DNA from 2 places in the Methylobacterium sp. C1 genome. Region 2 is predicted to be linked to the other one. Evidence: predicted binding sites of a transcription regulator. Region 2 holds the regulator's gene; the other holds the start of a gene.
What was found. Region 2 encodes PhoB, which activates phosphate uptake and scavenging genes when phosphate is short. Its sites were predicted from a motif close to TGTCATNNANCTGTCAT; they were not measured.
Positions count from the first base shown of each region.

Region 1: a site for PhoB is predicted at 6,020-6,036, ahead of BKE41_RS20395 (inorganic phosphate transporter). Genes of this name have one in related genera too.

Region 1 covers NZ_CP017640.1:4,405,762-4,416,952, reverse strand. The annotation lists gene BKE41_RS20420 (CaiB/BaiF CoA-transferase family protein) at 1-318, shown strand, start outside; gene BKE41_RS20415 (hydroxymethylglutaryl-CoA lyase) at 315-1,241, shown strand; gene BKE41_RS20410 (MFS transporter) at 1,465-2,793, shown strand; gene BKE41_RS20405 (MucR family transcriptional regulator) at 3,589-3,996, shown strand; gene BKE41_RS20400 (hypothetical protein) at 4,000-4,251, shown strand; gene BKE41_RS20395 (inorganic phosphate transporter) at 4,341-5,969, opposite strand; gene BKE41_RS20390 (ceramide glucosyltransferase) at 6,192-7,340, shown strand; gene BKE41_RS20385 (DUF1045 domain-containing protein) at 7,366-8,052, shown strand; gene BKE41_RS20380 (chloramphenicol acetyltransferase) at 8,045-8,665, shown strand; gene phnC (phosphonate ABC transporter ATP-binding protein) at 8,781-9,629, shown strand; gene phnD (phosphonate ABC transporter substrate-binding protein) at 9,764-10,690, shown strand; gene phnE (phosphonate ABC transporter, permease protein PhnE) at 10,707-11,191, shown strand, end outside.
Region 2 covers NZ_CP017640.1:2,793,002-2,804,192, reverse strand. The annotation lists gene pstS (phosphate ABC transporter substrate-binding protein PstS) at 1-16, shown strand, start outside; gene pstC (phosphate ABC transporter permease subunit PstC) at 102-1,079, shown strand; gene pstA (phosphate ABC transporter permease PstA) at 1,092-1,982, shown strand; gene pstB (phosphate ABC transporter ATP-binding protein PstB) at 2,005-2,820, shown strand; gene phoU (phosphate signaling complex protein PhoU) at 2,929-3,648, shown strand; gene phoB (phosphate regulon transcriptional regulator PhoB) at 3,770-4,465, shown strand; gene BKE41_RS12970 (protein-disulfide reductase DsbD domain-containing protein) at 4,545-6,719, opposite strand; gene BKE41_RS12965 (aminopeptidase P family protein) at 6,863-8,701, opposite strand; gene BKE41_RS12960 (hypothetical protein) at 8,839-9,093, shown strand; gene BKE41_RS12955 (Rmf/CrpP family protein) at 9,094-9,282, opposite strand; gene BKE41_RS12950 (50S ribosomal protein L11 methyltransferase) at 9,333-10,253, opposite strand; gene BKE41_RS31640 (hypothetical protein) at 10,532-10,675, shown strand; gene BKE41_RS12945 (hypothetical protein) at 10,890-11,030, shown strand; gene modA (molybdate ABC transporter substrate-binding protein) at 11,150-11,191, shown strand, end outside.

The sequences.
Region 1 (11,191 bases), 1.6 Mb from region 2:
GACTGGTCGAAGACGAAGAGTGTGGAGGAGGCGCTCGCCGTCCTCGACGCCGCCGACGTGCCCGCCGGCCGCATCTACTCGGTCGCCGACATCGTGGCCGATCCGCATTATCAGGCGCGCGACATGATCCTGCAGGCGGAGCTGCCCGGCGGGACGGCCGTGAAGATGCCCGGCATCGTGCCGAAGCTCTCCGACACGCCCGGCGAAGTCCGCTGGCAGGGGCCGGCCCTCGGCGCCCACACCGATTCCGTGCTCGCCGAGCTCGGTCTCGACCCGGCGCGCATCGCCGCGCTGCGCGAGAAGGGAGCCGTGGCATGAGCGGCGACGCGCTGATCGTCCAGGAGGTCGCGACCCGCGACGGCTTCCAGATCGAGCCGGTCTTCGTGCCGACGGCGGAGAAGATCCGCCTGATCGACGCCCTGGCGGAGGCCGGCTTCCGCCGGATCGAGGTCTCCTCCTTCGTCTCGCCGAAGGCGGTGCCGGCCCTCGCCGACGCGGCCGAGGTCTTTTCCGGGATCCGGCGCCGGCCCGGGACCGTCTACGTCGCCCTGGTGCCGAACCCCAAGGGCGCCGAGCGGGCGCTCGCCGCCAGGGTCGACGAGATCAACCTCGTCGCCTCTGTGAGCGAGACCCACAACCGCGCCAACATGGGCATGAGTCCGGCCGACTCGATCGCCGGCTTCGCGCGGATCATGGATTCGGTGCGCGGCGCCCCCGTCAGCACCAACGCCACGGTGGCGACGGCTTTCGGCTGCCCGTTCGAGGGCGACCAGTCCGCCGACACGGTCGTCGCGCAGGTGGAGCGCTACCTGTCGCTGGGCGTCGACGGCGTGACGCTGGCCGACACGACCGGCATGGCCAATCCCCGGCAGGTGAGCCGCCTCGTCGCGCGGGTCCTGCCCCTCGTCGGTCCCGGCCGCCTGACGCTCCACTTCCACAACACCCGCGGCCTCGGCCTCGCCAACGTGCTGGCGGCCTACGACGCGGGCGCCCGCCGCTTCGACGCGGCGCTCGGCGGCCTGGGCGGCTGCCCGTTCGCGCCCGGCGCCACCGGCAACATCTGCACCGAGGACCTCGTCAGCATGGCCCACGAGATGGGCGTGCCGACGGGCCTCGACCTCCCGGCGCTGATCGGCCTGTCGCGGGACCTGCCGCGCCTCGTCGGCCACGACGTGCCCGGCCAAGTCGCCAAGGCCGGACGGCCCTGCGACCTGCATCCGGCCCCCGCCCGGGCGGCCTGAGCCGGAGACGGAGAGGGACGGCCTTACAATGGCCCGCCCCACGCGTCGGACGCGACGCGCTCCCTCTCCCGAACGGGAGAGGGGACCCGCGCCTCGTCCGGCGAAGGCGGCATCGCCGTCGTGTGCCGTGAGCTGCGCCCGAACCTGACTTCGCGGAAAGCCGCCCGTCCGAAGGCGGCACCGCCCAAGACACGTCCCTCAAGAACACACCACGGAGGAAACCATGACCGCAGCCCTGTCCGGGTCGCCGGCCGCCGCCGAGACCGGCGCGGTGACGGAGACCGGCGTCGTCCGCAAGGTCGCGTGGCGGCTCATGCCGCTGATCATGATCTGCTACATGTTCGCGTTCTTCGACCGCATCAACATCAGCTTCGCCAAGTTCCAGCTCCAGAGCGACCTCGGCTTCAGCAACGTCGCCTACGGACTCGGCGCGAGCATGTTCGTGGTCGGCTACGTGATCTTCGAGGTGCCCTCGAACCTGTTCCTCTACCGGGTCGGGGCGCGGCGCTGGATCGCCCGGATCATGATCTCCTGGGGCATCGCCACCGCGCTGATGATCTTCATCCGCAGCGAGTGGCACTTCTACGCCCTGCGCTTCCTGATCGGCGCGATGGAGGCGGGCTTCGCCCCCGGCATCCTCTACTACCTGACCATCTGGTTCCCGGCCTCGCATCGCGGCCGCATCACCTCGTTCATGTTCGTGGCCTCGGCCTTCTCGGGGATCTTCGGCGCGCCGGTGGCGGGCCTGATCCTCGGCGGCCTCAACGGCGTCGGGGGCCTCGCCGGCTGGCAATGGCTGTTCCTGGCCGGCGGCCTGCCCTGCCTCGTGCTCGGAATGCTCGTGCTGACGCGCCTCGACGACCGGATCGCCGACGCCCGCTGGCTGTCCGAGCCCGAGAAGGCGCTCCTGTCGAGCCGGATCGCCCACCACAACCGGGATATCGGCGACCACTCGCTGATCGGGGCGATCAAGCAGCCGGGCTTCCTGCTGATCGCGCTGATCTACTTCCTGCTCCAGATCGGCTCCTACGGGCTGAACTTCTGGGGGCCGGACCTGATCAAGACCGCGAGCGGCGGGCAGGCGGCCTCGGTGGGTTTCCTGACGGCGATTCCCTACATCTGCGGGGCGATCAGCATGGTGGTGATCGGACGCCTGTCCGACGCCTCGGGCGAGCGGCCGAAATTCGTCGCCGGCCTCGCCATCGCGGCGGCGCTCGGCTTCTTCGGCGCCGGCCTGTTCGACAAGCACATCGTGCCGCTGATGTTCGCCCTGGCGCTGCTGGGGGCCGGCATCGTCGCGTCGATCCCGACCTTCTGGACGCTGCCGGCCAAGCTCGTCACCGGCGTCGGCGCGGCCGGCGGGATCGCGCTGATCAACACGCTCGGGCAGTTCGGCGGCATCGTCAGCCCGGTGATGGTCGGCTGGGTGAAGGATCTCACCGGCTCGACGACGCCCGCGCTCTACGGGATCGGCGTGCTCTGCCTCGTCGCCGCCGGGCTGGCGCTCTTCGCCATGCCGGCGAGCCTGCGCCGGAGCGACCGCGCGGCGTGAGACGGCCCGCCGCCCCGGCGTAGCCGGGGTGGCGGATCTCGGGCGGCGGCGCGGGCCGCCAGCGGTCGTCGCGGGGCTTCAGGCCGCGACGGACCTTGAAGCGGCGGGCGGTGTGGGCGTGGCTGGCGATGCCGCGCGCCTCGGCCGAGGCACGGACCGGCCGGCGCGGCGACAGGTCCACCGGGGCGGGTCGAGGTCGGGATCGCCGCGGTCGGCCGCACCACAGGCCCTCGCCCGCGGGACCGCGCCGCTGCCGCGGATCGGCCGGGGCACCTCCCGGGCCATCCGCCCGGCGAGACCGGCGACGCGCAGGTCCAACCCGATCTCCGCCACGGGTGCGGCCCTGTCCGCCGGCGGTCGAGACCGAAGTCCGCATGGACCCGATCCCGCGACAGCCCGCTGGGACCGAGACGCGAGGCCCACCGCGCGCCCGGCGCAGGGACCGGCCGAGGCGGGCGGGACGGCCCGAGCGGGCGCGACGCGGGACCGCCGATGCCGAAGTCGAGTTCGGGCACCGATCTCGGCGGCCGAAAACAGTGAACACATCAGTAACCATGGCCGGAATGCCGTCCGTTGCGCGGTGGAGCAAAAAACCTCGCGCCGTCGGACAAACCGCGGTCCGCTCATATTGTATATTATCTGCAACCTCAAGAAACGGAGAGAAATCAACTTGAGGTAGAAATGTCCCGCCGGCTGAACCGTTGCTCAGCCTTCCTCCGCGCGACACCCGGTGCGAGCCGGCCGCTCGGGGACGAGGCCCGAATGGTGGGACGCCCTCGAACAGCGATGTCTCAGATGGACCACCTTACCGACCACCGTTCAACTTTCATGCTGGAGAAGGTCGGCGCGATCGTCGCGGCCTACGTCTCGCGCAACGCGATCGAGGTCACGGCGCTGCCGGCGCTGATCGACCAAGTGCACGCGGCGATCGCGGTGCTCCGCCGCGCGCCGTCCGATTTCGGCGGGGTCGGGCTGAGCCAGCCGCAGGTCGAAGCGTCGATCCAGGACACGGGCCTGATCAGCTTCATCGACGGCCGGTCCTACCAGACCCTGAAGCGCCACCTCACCGCGCACGGCCTCACCCCCGAGCGCTACCGGGCGAAGTACGGCCTGCCGGCCGACTACCCGATGGTGGCACCGGGCTACGCCGCGCGGCGCTCGGAGATCGCCCGGGCGATCCAGCTCGGCCACAAGGCGGCCTGAGCGATGGCGCCCGACGCTTCCGCGGATCCGGCCCGAACCCGCACGCCGTCCCCGGAGACGGCGCGCGCCAGCGACGCCCTGAGCCGCATCGCCGGCATCCTCGACGTGCCGGTGGCGAGCTTCTACCCGGATGCCGACCGGCCCGACGCGGCCATGACCCAGGCGGCCGACCTCGTGTCGGCGTTCGTGACGATCGACAGTCCGGCGGCGCGCCGGACCTGCCTGGCCTTCGTGCGGGCGATGGCGAGTTCCTGAAGCGTCGGGGGGCGCTGCAGGAAGCCGGAGACCGGGCCGCCTCGTCGGAGGCGGACCGCGGTCTCCGGCCCGCCCGGGCCGAGCCCGCGTCAGAACACGTGGCGCAGGATGAAGAACAGCACGGCCGCGAGGGTGATGGCCGCCGGCAGGGTCAGGACCCAGGCGAGCGCCATGTTGCGCACCGTGGACATCTGGAGTCCCGAGCCGTTGGCCGCCATGGTGCCGGCGACGCCGGAGGACAGGATGTGGGTCGTCGAGACCGGCAGGCCGTAGAGTTCGGCCAGCCCGATCGTGCCGGCGGCGACGATCTCGGCCGAGGCGCCCTGCGCGTAGGTCAGGTGGGTCTTGCCGATCTTCTCGCCCACCGTGACGACGATGCGCTTCCATCCGACCATGGTGCCGAGACCCAGCGCCAGGGCGACGCAGACCTTCACCCAGCCCGGGATGTAGCGCGTGCCGTCGTTCAGCAGGCCCGCGTAGCGTTTCAGGTCCGCCTTGTCGGTCTCCGAGAAGTCGGCCCCGGCGCTCGGCAGCACGCGCACCGCGTCGGCGGCGAGATACATGTCGCTGCGCAGGTTCTGGGTCTGGGCGGCCGGCACCGTCCGGATCGCCCCGTAATTCTTGACGCTGGCGGCGATGTCGTCGGAGAGCGCCGCCAGGGCCGCGTAGACGGGCGGCGTGTTCAGCGCCTTGGTCTTGAGCGCCTCCGTCACCGTCCGGCGCGCGGCGGCGGCGTCCGGAACCGCCGCGCCGGGGGCGCGGGCGGAGAACACCGCGCTCGCCGCCGTCGAGGCCTGCACGAAGGCGGGCGTCGTGTCGTCCGCCATGGTGCGGTTGAGCGCGTAGGCGGTGGGGGCGGCGCCGATCAGGATCAGCATGATCAGGCCCATGCCCTTCTGCCCGTCATTGCCGCCGTGGAAGAACGAGACCAGCGTGCAGGTGAGGATCAGCAGGCCGCGGATCCACAGGGGCGGGGGCGCGTCGCCCTCGGGCGCCTCGTAGAGGTCCCTGCGGCGCACCGTGAATTTCAGGGCGAGCAGCAGCAGCGCCGCGAGCACGAAGCCGCAGACCGGCGAGAACAGCAGCGCCTTGAAGACGTTGAGCGCCTGGGTCCAGTCGACGCCCGCGGTACCGTCGTCGCCGTTCATCAGCTGGTTGGCGAGGCCGACGCCGAGCACCGAGCCGATCAGCGCGTGGGACGACGAGTTCGGCAGCCCGAAGGCCCAGGTCCCGAGGTTCCAGATGATGGCCGCCAGCAGGAGCGCGAAGATCATCGCGTAGCCCGCGTGCGAGCCGACGTTGAGGATCAGCTCGACGGGCAGCAGCGTCACGATCGCGTAGGCCACCGCGCCCGAGGACAGCATCACGCCCAGGAAGTTGAAGGCACCCGACCAGATCACCGCGACGAGCGGCGGCATCGAGTGGGTGTAGATCACCGTGGCGACCGCGTTGGCGGTGTCGTGGAAGCCGTTCACGAACTCGAAGGCGAGGGCGATCAGCAGGGCGAGGCCGAGCAGCGCGAAGGCGCCGTAGGCCAGGGGCGCCTCGCCGACCGCGTTCATGTCGGCGACGAGGCTCACCACCGCGTAGCCGAGGCCCGCCACCAGGACGAGGAGGAACGCGACCACCCCGCCGAGATGCGTCCCGTGGTCGAGGCGCGGACCGCCCGCCCGCCGGCCTCCCACCGCCCCCGACGGCATCACGGCGGAATCGGACATGAACCCTCGCGGAATTCTACGTGGTGGTGAGCCGGGATTAAGATGGAGCGGTGACGGTTGGGTGACGGGCGACGGCAGGCCCGTGACGGCCCGTGACGGCCCGCGACGCGACGCGCCGCGTCGGTGACCGGGACCGGGAGCGCCGGGCGGCGCTGTCACACGCCTGACGCGGTCGAGCCGCTAGCGGACCGGACCGCTCGCCCGATCGCACGAGGGATCCGCATGATTGACGCCACGGTGCCGGCCCTGTCCCTCGGCGCGCTCCTGGCCCTCGTCCAGGCCGGCAGCATCGCCGTCGCGGCCCGGCGCCTCGGCCGGAACCACGGCCCGTCGCAATTCCCCGCCGGCGCGCCCGTCTCCCTGGTCCGGCCGCTGCGCGGGGTCGAGGCGTACAGCGAGGAGATGCTCGTCCGCAGCTTCCGCCTCGACTACCCGGCCTACGAGCTGATCTTCTGCGTGGCCGACCCGGCCGACCCGATCGTGCCGATGGTGGAGCGCCTGATCGAGGCCCACCCGCAGGTGCCGGCCCGCCTGATCAGCGGCGACGAGCGCGTCAGCGCGAACCCGAAGCTCAACAACTGCCTGCGCGGCTGGCGCGCCGCCGCCCACGACTGGGTGGTGCTCGCCGATTCCAACGTGGCCATGCCGCCGGACTACCTCCAGCGGCTCCAGGCGGCGTGGCGCGACGATACCGGCCTCGTCTGCTCCACCCCGGCCGGCGCCCGCCCGGGCAGCTTCATGGCGGAGGTGGAGTGCGCCTTCCTGAACACCCTCCAGGCGCGCTGGCAATACGCCGCCGAGGCCTTCGGCCTGGGCTTCGCGCAGGGCAAGAGCATGCTCTGGCACAAGCCCTTCCTGGAGGCGCAGGGCGGGCTCCAGGCGCTCGCCGCCGAGATCGCGGAGGACGCGGCCGCCACCAAGCTCGTGCGCGCCGCCGGCAAGCGCGTCCACCTCGTGGCGAGCCCGTTCGAGCAGCCGCTCGGCCCGCGCGGCTTCCGGGAGGTCTGGGCGCGGCAGCTGCGCTGGGCGCGCCTGCGCCGCGTGACCTTCCCGCTGTTCTTCGCCCCCGAGATCGGCAGCGGCGTCCTGCTGCCGGCGCTCCTCGTCGCCCTCTGGGCCGGCAGCCTCGCGGGCCTCGCCGGCGCTGCCGGCCTCGCCGCCCTGTGCTATGCCGCCGAGCACCGGCTCGCGGTCCGCGCGGGTTGGCACCGTTCGCCCCGCACGCTGGCGGCCTTCCTGGCGCGCGACGCCCTGATCCCGGCGATCTGGCTCGGCGCCTGGATGCGGAGCGCCATCGTGTGGCGGGGCAACGCCATGGACGTGCGCCCCCGGCGGGCCGCCGGCGCGCGCTCCTACGCGCCGACGGCCTGACCGCCCGGCGATCGGAGGCCCTGACGTGTCGCGCCGCTACGCCCTCTACTGGCTGCCCACCCCGGGATCCCGCCTCGAAGCCTTCGGGCGCGCGGTCCTCGGCACCGACAACGTCTCCGGGCTGCCGGTCGCGCACCCGGAGGGGCTCGGTGATCTCGCGGCGGTCACGGCGGGCGCGCGGGTCTACGGGTTCCACGCCACCCTCAAGGCGCCGCTGCGCCTCGCCCCGTGCGCCGCGGAGGCCGACCTCGTCGCCGCCGCCCGCGACCTCGCGGCCGCGCACCCGCCGGTGGCGGTGGGCCCGCTCCGGGTCGCCGCCCTCGGACCGTTCCTCGCCCTGGTGCCGGAGGCCCCGCCGCCGGAGCTGGGGCTGCTGGCGGCCGAATGCGTCGCCGCCCTGGACCCGTTCCGGGCGCCGCTCACGGAGGCCGAGCGCGCCAAGCGCCGCCCGGAGCGCCTCGACGCGCGCGGCCGCGCGCTCCTCGCGCGCTGGGGCTACCCGTACGTGTTCGAGGCCTTCCGCTTCCACATGACCCTGACCGACGCCCTGCCGGAGGCGGATCGCGATTCCTGGCACCGGCGCCTGTCCGAAGCCTACGGCGCCGCGGGGCCGGAGCCCCTGCGGATCGACGCCGTCAGCCTCCTGATCCAGGACGGGTCGGAGCCGTTCCGGCTCCTGGCGCGCCTGCCCTTCGGAGAAGCCCGTGGTTGACCGCCCCCTCGGCCTCGAACCCGCGCTCGATCCGAGCGCCCGGGTCGTCGACAGCCGCCTCGGCCGCTACACCGAGGTCGGCGCCCGCACCCGGCTCACCGAGACAATCCTCGACGACTATTCCTACATCGGTGAGGACGGCGAGGTGATCTACACCGCGATCGGCAAGTTCTGCTCGATCGCCGCCAGCGTGCGGATCAATCCCGGCAATCACCCGATGGAGCGCGCCTCCCAGGCGCACTTCACCTACCGGGCGCGGGCCTACTGGCCGGACGAATCGGACGAGCCCGCCTTCTTCGACCGGCGCCGGGCGAGCCCGGTGGCGATCGGCCACGATGTCTGGATCGGCCACGGCGCGGTCGTCCTGCCGGGGCGCACGATCGGCACCGGCGCGGTGGTGGGAGCGGGCGCCATCGTCACCCGCGACGTCGAGCCCTACACGATCGTCGTCGGCAATCCCGCCCGGCCGGTCCGGCGCCGCTTCCCCGAGGCGATCGCCGCCCGCCTGATGCGCCTCGCCTGGTGGGACTGGGACCACGAGCGCCTGCGCCGGGCGCTGCCGGATTTCCGCGGCCTGCCGATCGAGGCGTTCCTGGAGCGCTGCGAAGATTAAGTCGGCTATCGAAATAACCGAGATGTTGCGCCGGCAAATATAATCGTTCCGAATACGTCATCCAATCGTCGTGAAACCGGCGTTTACGTGCGGCCACTCCGCGGCGGATGGTTGCATGCTGGTTATCGAGGATCTCACGCGCCAGTACGGCGACCGGCGCGCCGTCGACGGCGTGTCGCTCCGGATCGAGCCCGGCAGCTTCGTCGGGGTGATCGGCCGGTCGGGCGCCGGCAAGTCGACGCTCCTGCGCCTCATCAATCGGCTGGCGGACCCGAGTTCGGGGCGCATCCTCCACGAGGGCCGCGAGGTGACGACCCTGCGCGGCCGTCCCCTGCGGGAATGGCGCACCCGCTGCGCCATGATCTTCCAGCAGTTCAACCTCGTCGGCCGCCTCGACGTGATGACGAACGTGCTGATGGGGCGCCTCAGCCACGTGCCGACCTATCGCTCCCTGCTCCGGCAATGGTCCGCCGAGGACCGGGCCATGGCCCTCGCCGCCCTGGAGAGCTTCGACATGGGCGAGTTCGCCGGCCAGCGGGCCGACGGCCTGTCGGGCGGGCAGCAGCAGCGGGTCGCCATCGCCCGCGCCCTCGTGCAGGAGCCCGAGATCCTGCTCGCCGACGAGCCGGTCGCCTCCCTCGACCCGCGCAACACCCGCCTGGTGATGGACGCGCTGGCCGAGGTGAACCGGCGCTACGGCATCACCGTGCTGTGCAACCTGCACTCCCTCGACCTCGCCCGCGCCTACTGCGACCGCCTCGTCGGCCTCGCGGCCGGGCGGGTCGTGTTCGAGGGCGGCCCCTTCGACCTGACCGAGGACGTGGCACGCCGGCTCTACGGCCTGGAGGCCGGCGAGGTGCTGGACGATTCCGCGCAGCGGGAGGCGGAGCAGCGGGCCGCGATGCCGGGCCGGCCCGGTCTCGTGCCGGCCCGGCCGGTCCGCGAGGCCGCCCTCGGCGCCTGATCCGGGCCCCGGGCCCCAACGAACACCGCCAACGAGCACTGCCAACGAGCACTGCCAACGAGCACCGCTCTGGAAACGCCCGACCGGCCCTTGGCCGGCCGAACCTCGCCGACGCCGCCACGAAGGACGACCCGATGATCACCCGACGCACCCTCGCTGCCGCCGCGGCCCTCGCCCTCCTCGGCCTGCCGGCCGCCGCCCAGGACTGGAAGGCCCAGTATCCGGAGCTGACGCTCGGCGTGATCCCGGCGGAGAACGCCTCGGGCACCGCCGACCGGTGGGCGCCGCTCACCGCCTACCTGACCAAGACGCTCGGCGTGCCGGTGAAGCTGCGGGTGGCGAGCGACTACGCCGCCGTGATCGAGGGCCAGCGGGCCGGCAACATCCAGATCGCGTGGTACGGGCCGGCCTCCTTCGCGCGGGCCGTGATGACCGGCGTGAAGATCGAGCCGATCGTCAACCAGAAGCACGAGACCGGCGCCTCGGGCTACTATTCGGTGGTCTACGTGCTGGCCTCCAGCCCCTACAAGACCGTCGAGGATCTGAAGGGCAAGAACCTCGCACTGGTCGATCCGAACTCGACCTCGGGCAACCAGGCGCCGCGCTTCTTCCTGAAGCGGGCCGGCTACGACGTGGAGAAGTTCTTCGGCAAGACCTTCTACGCCGGCAGCCACGAGAACGCCGTGCTGGCGCTCACCCAGGGCACCGCCGACGCCGCCGCCAACCTGTGGAATTCCGAGACCGACACGATGGTCACCCGCATGGCCGCCAAGGGCATGCTCAAGAAGCCCGACGGCACTCCGATGCAGCAGTCGGACTTCCGCGTCGTGTTCAAGTCCGACTTCCTGCCGGAGGGGCCATTCGCCGTGCTGGCGAGCCTGCCGGACGACCTGAAGGCCAAGATCCGCGACGCCTTCGTGGCCCTGCCGAAGGCCGACAAGGCCGCGTTCGACCGGCTCTCCGACGGCAAGGACCAGGATCTCACGCCGGTGACCCTCAAGGATTACCAGCCGATCATCGACATGCTGCGCTTCAACGACGAGCAGCGCCGGAAGTCCTGATCCGGAGCCGCCCGCCTTGCGCGGTCTGACACCCCTGTCGCCGGAGCGGGCAGCCGCCCTCTCCGGCCTCTACGCGGCGGCGACCGGGGAAGCCCGCCGCCGCACGCTGGCGGGCTTCGCCCTGGTGGCGGCGCTCGCCGTGGTCGCCGGGCTGATCGCCGAGGTGCGGCCGCTGGTCCTCGCCGAGAACATCGGCAAGTTCACCGCCTACATCCAGCAGATCCTGCCGCCGATCGGCCTCGATCACCCGCTGGAGGACGTCCGCGCCTGGTACTGGGGCCTGCCCAAATGGCTGGGCCTGCTGGGCGAGACCCTGCTCATGGCCTATCTCGGGACGCTGCTCGGGGGGCTCGGGGGCTTCGCCCTCAGCTTCGTGGCCGCCGCCAACCTCGTGCGGTCGCGCGCGCTGCGCGTCGGCGCCAAGCGCCTCCTGGAACTGTGCCGCACCGTCCCCGAGGTGGTGTTCGCGCTGATCTTCGTGATCGCCTTCGGCCTCGGCCC
Region 2 (11,191 bases):
TGTCCTCAACATGTGAGCGTGGCCGGGAGGAGGTGAGAACCTCCTCCCTCGCTTCCGGGAACGCAGCGCGCTACCACGCCCCCCTTCGCAGAGAACCGCGGATGCCCGCTTTGACCGAATCGATCGCCCTCGGCCGAACCCGTACCGCGACCGCGCGGAAGGCGCCGAGCCGGAGCCTCGACACGCTGTTCCGGACCTGCTCGTACGGCGCGGCCCTGCTGGTGCTGCTCGTGCTCGCCGGCATCCTCGGCTCGATCCTGTACGGCGGCTGGCCCGCCTTCCACGAGTTCGGCTTCGGCTTCCTGACCTCCAGCGCCTGGAACGTCGGGACCGAGCAGTACGGCGCCCTGGTCGCGGTGATCGGGACCGTCGCCTCCGCCTTCCTGGCCCTGCTGATCGGCGTGCCGGTCTCGCTGGGCATCGCGGTCTACCTGACCCAGCTCTGCCCGGGCTGGGCCCGCAAGCCGGTCGCCATGACGATCGAGCTGCTCGCCGCCGTGCCGAGCATCATCTACGGCATGTGGGGCCTGTTCGTGTTCGCGCCGCTCTTCGCGCGCTACGTCCAGATCCCGGTCTCGAACCTCGTGGAGGGCATGCCGATCGTCGGCACGCTGTTCTACGCCCGGGTACCGTCGGGCGTCGGCGTGTTCACCGCCGGGATCATCCTGGCGATCATGATCGTGCCGTTCATCGCCTCGATCGCCCGGGACATGCTCGACCAGATCCCGACCGTGCTGCGCGAGAGCGCCTACGGCATCGGCTGCACCACCTGGGAGGTCGTGCGGCACGTGCTGGTGCCGCAGGCGGCGGTCTCGATCATCGGCGCGATCATGCTCGGCCTCGGCCGGGCGCTCGGCGAGACGATGGCGGTGACCTTCGTGGTCGGCAACGCCAACCGGCTCTCGGCGTCGATCTTCGACCCGAGCTCGACCATTGCGTCGCGCATCGCCAACGAGTTCAACGAGGCGGACGGCCTCCAGCTGAACGCGCTGATGGCCCTGGGCTGCATCCTGTTCGTGATCACCTTCGTGGTGCTCATCATCGCCCGGCTGCTGACGCGCCGCGTCAAGGCCGCCTGAGGAGCACGCGCGATGGTTTCCTCCAGCACGATCGCCCCGGCCGCCCAGCGCCGCCCCGGCCGCGTCCGCCAGGGACGCCGCGTCGCCGACCGGGCCCTGCGCGTCGCCTGCACCGCCGCGACGGTGGTGGGCGCCCTGGTCCTCGGCTCGATCCTGGTGATGCTGATCGTCCAGGGCGTGCGCGGCTTCACGCCCACCCTGTTCACCAACCCGACCCCGGGCCCGGGCTCCGAGGGCGGCGGCATCGCCAACGCGATCCTGGGCAGCCTCGTGCTGACCGGGATCGGCATCCTGATCGCCACACCGGTCGGCGTCATGGCCGGGACCTTCCTCGCCGAGTACGGGCGCGGCTCGAAGCTGGCGGCCCTGATCCGCTTCCTCAACGACGTCCTGCTCTCGGCGCCGTCGATCCTGATCGGCCTGTTCGTCTACACGCTGATGGTGCGGCCGATGGGCACCTACTCGGGCTGGGCCGGCGGCGTGGCCCTGGCGATCATCGCCGTGCCGGTGATCGTGCGCACCACCGAGGACATGCTGCGCCTCGTCCCCGGAACCCTGCGGGAGGCCGGCGCGGCGCTCGGCGCGCCGCCCTCGACGGTGATCATGAGCGTGACCTGGCGGGCGGCCTCGGCCGGCATCGTCACCGGCATCATCCTGGCGCTCGCCCGCATCGCCGGCGAGACCGCGCCGCTGCTGTTCACCGCGCTCAACAACAATTCCTGGTTCTCGGCCAACCTGATGGGCGGCGTCGCGAACCTGCCGGTGATGATCTACCAGTTCGCCCTCTCGCCCTACCCGAACTGGCAGGGCCTCGCCTGGGCGGGCGCGCTCCTGATCACCGCGACCATCCTGGCGCTGTCGATCATCGCGCGCCTCGTGATCAAGCCGCAGGCCTCGCGCTGAGCCCCCTTTCGAGGACACGACGATGAACGCCGCCTCCGCGATCCCGACGGTCGAGCTGAACCGCAACCGCGCCGAAGAGGGCGGCCCCGTGCGGATCGCCGTCAAGGACCTGAACTTCTACTACGGCAGCTTCCACGGGCTGAAGGACGTCAACCTCAACTTCCACGACCGGCAGGTGACGGCGCTGATCGGCCCCTCCGGCTGCGGCAAGTCCACCCTGCTGCGCTGCTTCAACCGGATCTACAGCCTCTACCCGGAGCAGCGCGCGGAGGGCGAGATCCTGCTCGACGGCGAGAACATCCTCAGCCCCTCCGTCGACCTGAACGAGCTGCGCTCGCGCATCGGCATGGTGTTCCAGAAGCCGACGCCGTTCCCGATGTCGATCTACGACAACGTGGCCTTCGGCCTGCGCCTCTACGAGAAGCTGCCGAAATCCGAGCTCGACGGCCGGATCGAGGAATCCCTGCGCAAGGCCGCCCTCTGGGACGAGGTGAAGGACAAGCTCCGGCAGCCGGGGACCGGCCTGTCGGGCGGCCAGCAGCAGCGCCTGTGCATCGCCCGGACGGTGGCGCAGCGTCCGGAGGTGATCCTGTTCGACGAGCCGACCTCGGCCCTCGACCCGATCTCCACCGGCCGCATCGAGGAGCTGATCGAGCAGCTGCGCGACGAGTTCACCATCGTGATCGTCACCCACAACATGCAGCAGGCGGCGCGCATCTCGCAGTTCACCGCCTTCATGTATCTGGGGCAGCTCGTCGAGTTCGGTCCGACCAACCGGATGTTCATGAACCCGACGGAGCGCCGCACGCAGGACTACATCACCGGCCGCTTCGGCTAGTCTGCCGGGCCGCTCCGGTCCCGGGACCGCCGCTCGCGTCTCCGGCGCGTCGGCGGATCCGCAAACCTCCCGGAGGGCCGTCCCCGGGACCCCATCGAAGGATCCGCCATGCCCGGCCATATCGTCACCTCCTACGACACCGACCTGGAGAACCTGCGTCGCTCGATCTCGGAGATGGGCGGCGTCGCCGAGAAGATGACCGCGGAGGCGACCGACGCCCTCGTGCGCCGGGACGACACGCTCGCCCAGGCGGTGATCCTCGCCGACAAGCGCCTCGACGCGCTGCAGCGGGACATCGAGGAGCGCGCCGTGCTGCTGATCGCCCGGCGCCAGCCGCTGGCGATCGACCTGCGCGAGACCATCTCGGCGATCCGCGTCTCCGGCGATCTGGAGCGGATCGGCGACCTCGCCAAGAACGTCGCCAAGCGCGTGGTGGCGATCTCCGACCAGGCGCCGGCCCAGAAGATCGTGCTCGGCGTGCGCCACATGAGCGACCTCGCCGAGGGTCAGCTGAAGGACGTGCTCGACGCCTACGGGAGCCGCGACGTCCAGGCGGCCCACGACGTCTGGGAGCGCGACGGTGAGATCGACGCCCTGTACAATTCCCTGTTCCGCGAGCTCCTGACCTACATGATGGAGGACCCGCGCAACATCTCGTTCTGCACGCACCTGCTGTTCTGCGCCAAGAACGTCGAGCGCATCGGCGACCACACCACCAACATCGCCGAGACGATCCACTACCTCGCCACGGGCGAGACCCTGGCGGGCGACCGGCCGAAGAACGACGCGTCGAACTACGCGACGGTGGACGGACTCCAGGCGCCGTGAGCCCCCGACCCCGGCCTTCCTGCGGGCATGGCCGGGGCCAGTAACCGTGCAGGTTGAGGCCGGGCGGCGCCTCCTGCACCATCCGCGGGACCGCCGGTAGAACGAGTCGTCGAACGTGAGCATGCAAGTCCTGATCGTCGAGGACGAGGAGGCGCTGACCACGCTGCTGCGCTACAACCTGGAGGCCGAGGGCTTCCTGGTGGATTCGGCGGCGCGCGGCGACGACGCCGAGCTGCTCCTGGCGGAGCGGATCCCGGACCTCGTCCTGCTCGACTGGATGCTGCCCGGCCTCTCCGGGATCGAGCTGTGCCGCCGGATCCGGGCGCGCCGGGAGACCGAGCGCCTGCCGGTGATCATGCTCACCGCCCGGGGCGAGGAGGGCGACCGCGTCCGCGGTCTCGGCACGGGCGCCGACGACTACATCGTCAAGCCGTTCTCGGTGCCGGAACTGCTCGCCCGGATCCGCGCGCTGCTGCGCCGGGCCAAGCCCGCCCACGTCTCGGACCGGCTGGCGGCGGGCGATTTGGAGCTCGACCGCACCGGCCACCGCGTCCGTCGCGGCGGCGAGGAGCTGCATCTGGGCCCGACAGAGTTCCGGCTGCTGGAATTCCTGATGCTGGCGCCGGGCCGGGTCTTCTCCCGCGAGCAGCTCCTCGACGGGGTCTGGGGCCACGACGTCTACATCGACGAGCGCACGGTGGACGTGCATGTCGGGCGGCTGCGCAAGGCGCTGAACGGCCCGCGCCAGGCCGACCCGATCCGCACGGTCCGCGGCTCGGGCTACGCCTTCGACGAGACCTTCTCGCTCGAGGCCTGAGGCGGCCCCAAGGCGCGTCGGAGCGACAGATCGCTCCGGCGCGCCGTCTCTGCTCAGGCGCCGGGGACCGCGGACGGGTTCAGCGCGCCAGCGCCGCGCTCCGTCCCGCGGCGGCCGGCACCGCCTCCAGCGCCGCCAGGACCGTCCCCTCGGTCAGGATCTGCGGGAGCACCTGGGGCTCCCCCGTCCCGGTGTAGAGCAGGTAGAGCGGGACGCCGCTGCGCCCGTGCTTCTCCAGGAGGCGGGTGATCTCGGGGTTCTGGTTGGTCCAGTCGCCCTTCATGTAGGTCACGCCGCGCTCGGCCATCGCGGACCGCACCGCCCTGGTGTTGAGCGAGGTCGCCTCGTTGACCGCGCAGGTGATGCACCAGGCGGCGGTCATGTCGACGAAGACGGGGCGGTGCGCGTCGAGAAGGGCGTCGAGGCGCGCCTGCGTGAACGGCTCGACCCCGTCGGCGGCGGCCTGCGCCGCCGGCGCGGCGCTGCTCCGGGGCAGGGTGACGGCGAGGGAGGCGACCGCGATCAGCGCCAGCGCCGCGGCGGCCTGCGCGATCCGACCCGTCCGCGGCGCGGCGGCGCGGCCGTGCTCCCAGGCCCAGGCGGCGAAGCCCACGAGCACGAGGCCGATCAGCGCCGCCAGCTGCCCGCGCGGGTCGACCTGCTGCGCCAGCACCCAGATCAGCCACGCGACGGTGGCGTAGACCGGGAAGGCCAGCACCTGCTTGAGGGTCTCCATCCAGGCGCCCGGCCGCGGCAGTGCCCGCAGGGCCGGCGGCCAGAGGGTCAGGAGCAGGAAGGGCAGGGCGAGGCCGAGGCCGAGGCTGGCGAAGACGGCGAGCGCCACGCCGGCGCTCTGGGTCAGCGCGAAGCCCACCGCCGAGCCCATGAACGGCGCCGTGCAGGGCGTCGCCACCAGGGTGGCGAGCACGCCCGTGAAGAACGAGCCGCTCAGGCCGGCGCGCCGGGTGAGGCCGTCGCCGAGGCCGGCGAGCCGCCCGCCGACATGGACCGCGCCGGAGAGGCTCAGGCCCATCGCGAACAGCAGGTAGGCGAGCCCCGCGACCACGGCGGGCGATTGGAGCTGGAACCCCCAGCCGATCGCGGCCCCGCCGCTCTTCAGGCCGATCAGCGCGGCGGCGAGCGCCAGGAAGCTCGCCAGGACGCCGGCCGTGTAGGCGAGGCCGTGGAGCCGCAGCCGGGCCGGCCCCTCGCCCGCGTGCCGCACGAGGCTCAGGACCTTGATCGACAGGACCGGGAAGACGCAGGGCATCAGGTTGAGGATCAGGCCGCCGAGGAAGGCGAAGGCCGCGGCGGTCGCGAGGGTCAGCGCGTCGAAGTCGGAGGTTGCCGGCGCGGTCGAGGCCGGGTTCGGCGCGGTCGGGGCCTGCGCCGCGGCGGCCGGGAGCACCGGCTCGTCCCCGTACGCGAAGGCGAGCCGGCGGGTCCCGGCGGCGTCGACCTCGTCGACCGTCAGGACGCCGGGCAGCGCGGTGGGCACCGGATCGGTCGGGCTGCTCCGCGCGAGGGTCAGGTGCAGGCCGGTCTCGTCGACGGTCATCACCTGGGCGGCGGCGTTGTCGATCGCGGTCTCGGCGTAGGGGAAGTACGCGGCGTTGCGGAGCGCCTCGGGCTTGAGACCGGTCGCGGCGAAATCGAGGCGCAGGGTGTCGCCCTGGCTCGACAGGCGCAGGGGCCAGAGCGCCGGCACGGGCAGCGCGGCGCGCGCGCGCGCGAACAGCGCGGCGCTGGCCGGGTCCGGCTCGGCCTTGCCCACGGGCAGGGTCAGGGCGAGGTCGGCCGAGCCGGGCACGCACTCGGTCTCGCAGACGAGATAGGTCAGTTTCGCCTGGATCCGCACCGGGTCCGCCGGGTCGAGGCTCGGCGGCGGCGTCACCGGCACGAGGAGCGTGACCTCGCCCTCGTAGCCGTAATTCATGAGGGTCGCGATCGGGATGCGCTCCGGCGCCGGCCACCGGATCGCGCCGGCGTTGAAGCCGGCCGGCAGGGTCCAGGTCACCTCCGGGGGCAGGCCGGAATCGCCCGGATTGCGCCAGTAGACGTGCCAGCCGGGCTTGATCTGCATCCGCACGGCCAGCGTGAAGGGCTGCGCGCCGGCGACCGCGGCGGGCTCGGCCACGAGGCTCGCGCGCACGAGGTCCGCGGGCGTGCGGAAGCCCTGCGGAAACCCCTGCGCCGCGGCGGCCGAGAGGCTCGCGGCGAGGGCCAGGATCAGGATGGCGAGGCGGCGGATCATGCTGTCCCTTCGCGCGCGGGGCGGTCGCGGTTTCACGCGCGGCGTCTCTCGCCCGGCGCGGGCGTTTCCGTGGCGCCGGGTCTTACCATGGACCGCGTCCGGGGTCCCGTCCGGGGTCCCGTGCGGGGTCCCGTGCGGCCGGCTCACCCCTCCAGCGGCGCCGTCGCCCGCTCCAGCCAGTCGCGCGCGGCGGTGTCGAGCCCGGGCGCCAGGGTCTCGCGCACCCGGGCATGGTAGGCGTCGATCCAGGCCCGCTCCCCGGGTTCGAGCAGGTCCGGCCGGATCAGCCGGCGGTCGTAGGGGGCGAGCGTCAGCGTCTCGAAGCCGAGCATCGGGCGCTCGCCGCCCGCGATCGCGCGGGACTCGACCAGGACGAGGTTCTCGATCCGGATGCCGTAGGCGCCGCGGGCGTAGTAGCCCGGCTCGTTCGACAGGATCATGCCGGGCTCCAGCGCCACCGTGCCGGTCTTGGCGATCCGCTGCGGCCCCTCGTGCACCGACAGGAAGGCGCCGACGCCGTGACCGGTGCCGTGGTCGAAGTCGAGACCGGCCTGCCAGAGCGGCGCCCGCGCGAAGGCGTCGATCTGGGCGCCGGTCGTGCCGACCGGGAACACCGCCCGCGCGATGGCGACGTGCCCCTTCAGCACGCGCGTGAAGCGGTCGCGCATCTCGGGGCTCGGCGCGCCGACCGCGACCGTGCGGGTGATGTCGGTGGTCCCGTCCGGGTACTGCGCCCCGGAATCGATCAGGAACAGCTCGCCCGGCCGGACCGTCCGGTCGGTGGCGCGGCTCACCCGGTAGTGGACGATCGCCCCGTTCGGTCCGGATCCCGAGATGGTGGGGAAGGAGACCTCGCGCAGGTCGCCGCCCGCGGCCCGGAAATCCTCCAGGGCCTCGACGGCGGCGATCTCGGTGAGGCCGCCGGCCGCGGCCGCCCCGTCGAGCCAGGCGAGGAAGCGCACGACGCTCGCCCCGTCCCGGACATGGGCGGCGCGGGCGCCCGCGATCTCGGCGGCGTTCTTGACCGCCTTCATGCCGGTGATCGGGTCCTTGCCGACATCGGCCGTGCCGCCGGCGGCCTCGATCTTCTCCTTCAGGGCGACGGCGCCGGTCGACGCGTCGAGGCGGACGCGCACGCCCGCCAGGGACGCCAACCCGTCGTCCAGGTCCGCCCGCGGCAGGATCTCGGCGACCGGCGCGAGCGCGGCCCGCAGGGCCGGATCGACGTTCGGCGAGACGAGGAACAGCCGGGCCGGCCCCTCGCGCGGAAGGATCGCGTAGCCCAGCGCCAGGGGCGTGTGGCCGACGTCGGCCCCGCGCAGGTTGAAGGCCCAGGCGAGATTGTGCGGGTCGGAGATCACCAGGGCGTCGCAGCCGCCCTCGGCGAGCGCCGCCCGGATCCGGCCGAGCTTGTCGGCGGACGCCTCGCCGCACAGCGCGTCCGGGTGGACCACCACCGGTCCGGCCGGCGGCCGCGGCCGCCCGGCCCAGACCGCGTCGACGAGGTTCGGCACCGCCCGCACCGCGCCGCCGGCGCGGGTCACGGCCCGCTCCAGGCGCGCCAGACCGTCCGGCGTGTGCAGCCACGGATCGTAGCCGAGCACCTGATCGCGCCGCAGGTTGGCGCCGATCCAGGCCTCCGGCGTCGTTTCGGCGAGCGGTACCACCGTGACGAGGCCGGTATCGACCTGCTCGGGCGCCTGCAGGGTGTAGCGCCCGTCGACGACCAGCGCCGCCGACTCCATCAGGATCACGGCCGTCCCGGCCGAGCCGGTGAAGCCGGTGAGCCAGGCGAGCCGTTCGGCGTCGGCGGGAACGTATTCGGACTGGTGCTCGTCGGCCCGCGGCACGACGAAGCCGTCGAGCCCGGTCTCGCGCAGGGCCGCCCGCAGCGCCTCGATCCGCTCGGCGCCCTTCCGGTGGCTCGGGTCGTCGAAGCTCTGGAAGCGCTGACGCGGTCGGGACGTGCGGGTCTCGGTCATCCGCGGAGCCTAGCGCCCGCCGCTCCCGCGTCGCAACACCCTGTTCTCACGACAAAGAGTCGGTCGGAGGTCGGTTGCGGTGCTTAAAAATCGTTAGCAATCTTATCACGCCGCGGATTTTCGCTTATTACTCAGACATGCCCCGCCGCGTTTACTACCGGATCAGCGACAGACCCGACGGCCGCTTCGACGCCGTCGTGACGATCGAGCCCGACACGGTGGTCCGCCGCGACGGTTTCGACTCGCTCGCCGAACTCGAGGAGTGGATCGACGGCCTGCGCGCGCTGATGGCGGCGCTCGGCGCGCCCGTGTCACAGGTGGACACGGCGGGGGCGCCGGCCGAGACCGCGGACGAGCCGGATCGGCCGGGCCGGCTGCGCACCGCGCGCTGATCAGCCGTTCGTGACCGGCAGGTCCGGCGCGCGATCCGCGGGCGCGCCGTCGTAGCCCTCGATCCACGCTCGGCGCGCGGGCGAATCGGCCGGATAGGGGCAGGCATCCTTGGGACGGCCCCACGCCCGGGCGCGGGCGCCCTCGGCGATCGGGTCCGCGGGCGGATCGTGGAGCGACGTCTGGCTCATGGCCGGACAACACGCCGGCGCGCGCGGAGTTCTGGGCGGTTCCGCGCGGTTCAGCGCCGCGGACGCGGTGCCGCACCGCCGCGCGTCAGGACAAGGGCGACCCACCCCTCGATCACGCCGCGCCGCACGAGGGAGAAGCCCTGGAGGCGGTAGGCGGAGAGCACGCCGGGCACGTCGCGCTCGATCAGGCCCGACAGGACCAGCACACCCTCGGTGGCGACGACCCGCGCCAGCGTCGGCGCGAGGAGCCTGAGGGGCCGGGCCAGGATGTTGGCGAAGACGAGATCGAAATGGCGCGACCGGTCGGCGAGGCGGTGGCGGACCCCGGGCCCCTCGTAGAGCTTGAGATAGGGGCCGAGCCCGTTGGCGCGGGCGTTCTCGCGGGCCGTGCGCACGGCCTCCGCGTCGAGGTCGCCGGCCACCACGGGTTGCCGCAGGGCCCTGGCGGCCGCGAAGGCGAGGATCCCGGTCCCGGTACCGACGTCGAGGACGTGGACCGGGCGCCGGCGCTTGAGCTCCGAGACCAGGGCGCGGAGGCAGCCCAGGGTCGTCCCGTGATGCCCGGTGCCGAAGGCGAGGGCGGCCTCGATCTCGATGGCCAGATCATTGCCCCGGACGGAGTCGCGGTCGTGCGCGCCGTGGACGAGGAACCGGCCGGCCCGGACCGGCTTCAGGCCCTCCAGCGACGCGCGCACCCAGTCCTGCTGCGCGATCGTGCGGAATTCCGCCGCGTCGGCCGCGTCGCCGATGACCGGGCGGATCAGCGCGCGGATGTAGTCCTCGTCGGGCGCGTCCGCGAAATAGGCCTCCAGGCGCCACGTGCGCCCGTCCTCGTCCTCGAAGGCCGCCACCGCGGTCTCCGTGGGATCGAACATCTCGCCCAGCAGGTCGGTCATCGCGCGGGCCGAGCGTTCGTCGGTCAGCAGACGCAGGACGTGGGACGGGCGGTGGGGCGGCAGGCCTTCGAGCATGGTGCCCGGCTGTAACGCCGGGCCGGGCCGCAGCCCAGGGGCTGACGCGAAAAAATACGGGCCCGGCAGGGGCGGGGCGGCGGAGCGGACCGGCGGCCCGACCCGTTGTTGCCGGACAGTCACAAGCGCCAATACTTATCTTTCCCGCGACCCAAAGCAGTGTCCACAGCCACTGCGTGTGCTTAAACAATCTCGGCTTCCCCAAGGCCAGACCCTCAACTCGGGCGCGCCGCTCGTTCCGGAGCGGCGCGCCGGTTTTGACAGACGATCGTGCCGCCATGACCGCGCCTCTCCTCATCAGCGTCGCCTTCGCGGCCGTGACCACGGCCGCGGCCACGCTCTGGGCGGTGCTGGTCGCGAACGGCATGAACGGCCTGCCGGAGACGCGCCCGACCGAGCGGCACGACATCCGCACCTGGTGAGGTCGCGCCCTCAGATTCGCGCGAGCGGGTGCCCAGGAATGCGGCAGGATGGTCGCGCGTTAACCAAATGATGTACCGCAGCCGCGGAACCGGCCGCTGACAGCGGCGTTTTTGCCGGCTTTTTACGTGAATCACGATTGAGCAGGGTGCGTACAGCGTGACCAAGTCCCGGCGTTCCGGCCCCCGCGGGCCCGTGGTCGTCAACGGTGCGGCCGTGCCTGCCCGACCGCGCGAGCGGATCTTCGGCGGCCCCGCACCGGACGGGCCCATCCCGGGCCATCTCCTCGTCCTGCTGAGCCGCCTGCATCGGGCAGAGGCCGAGCCCAAGGACCGGCAAGAGGCCGAGCTCGGCTGACGTGACGGGAGCCGCGCCACCCCTCGGGGCGGCCGGCCCTTGGCCCAGTGTCCGCGCGCGCCTATGATCCCCGTCGTTCCCCGCCGTATATAGCGGGTCGCGACCGGGAGTTCCCACCGATGCCCCTGACCCGACGGATCCTGGTCGCCGGCGCGCTCGCG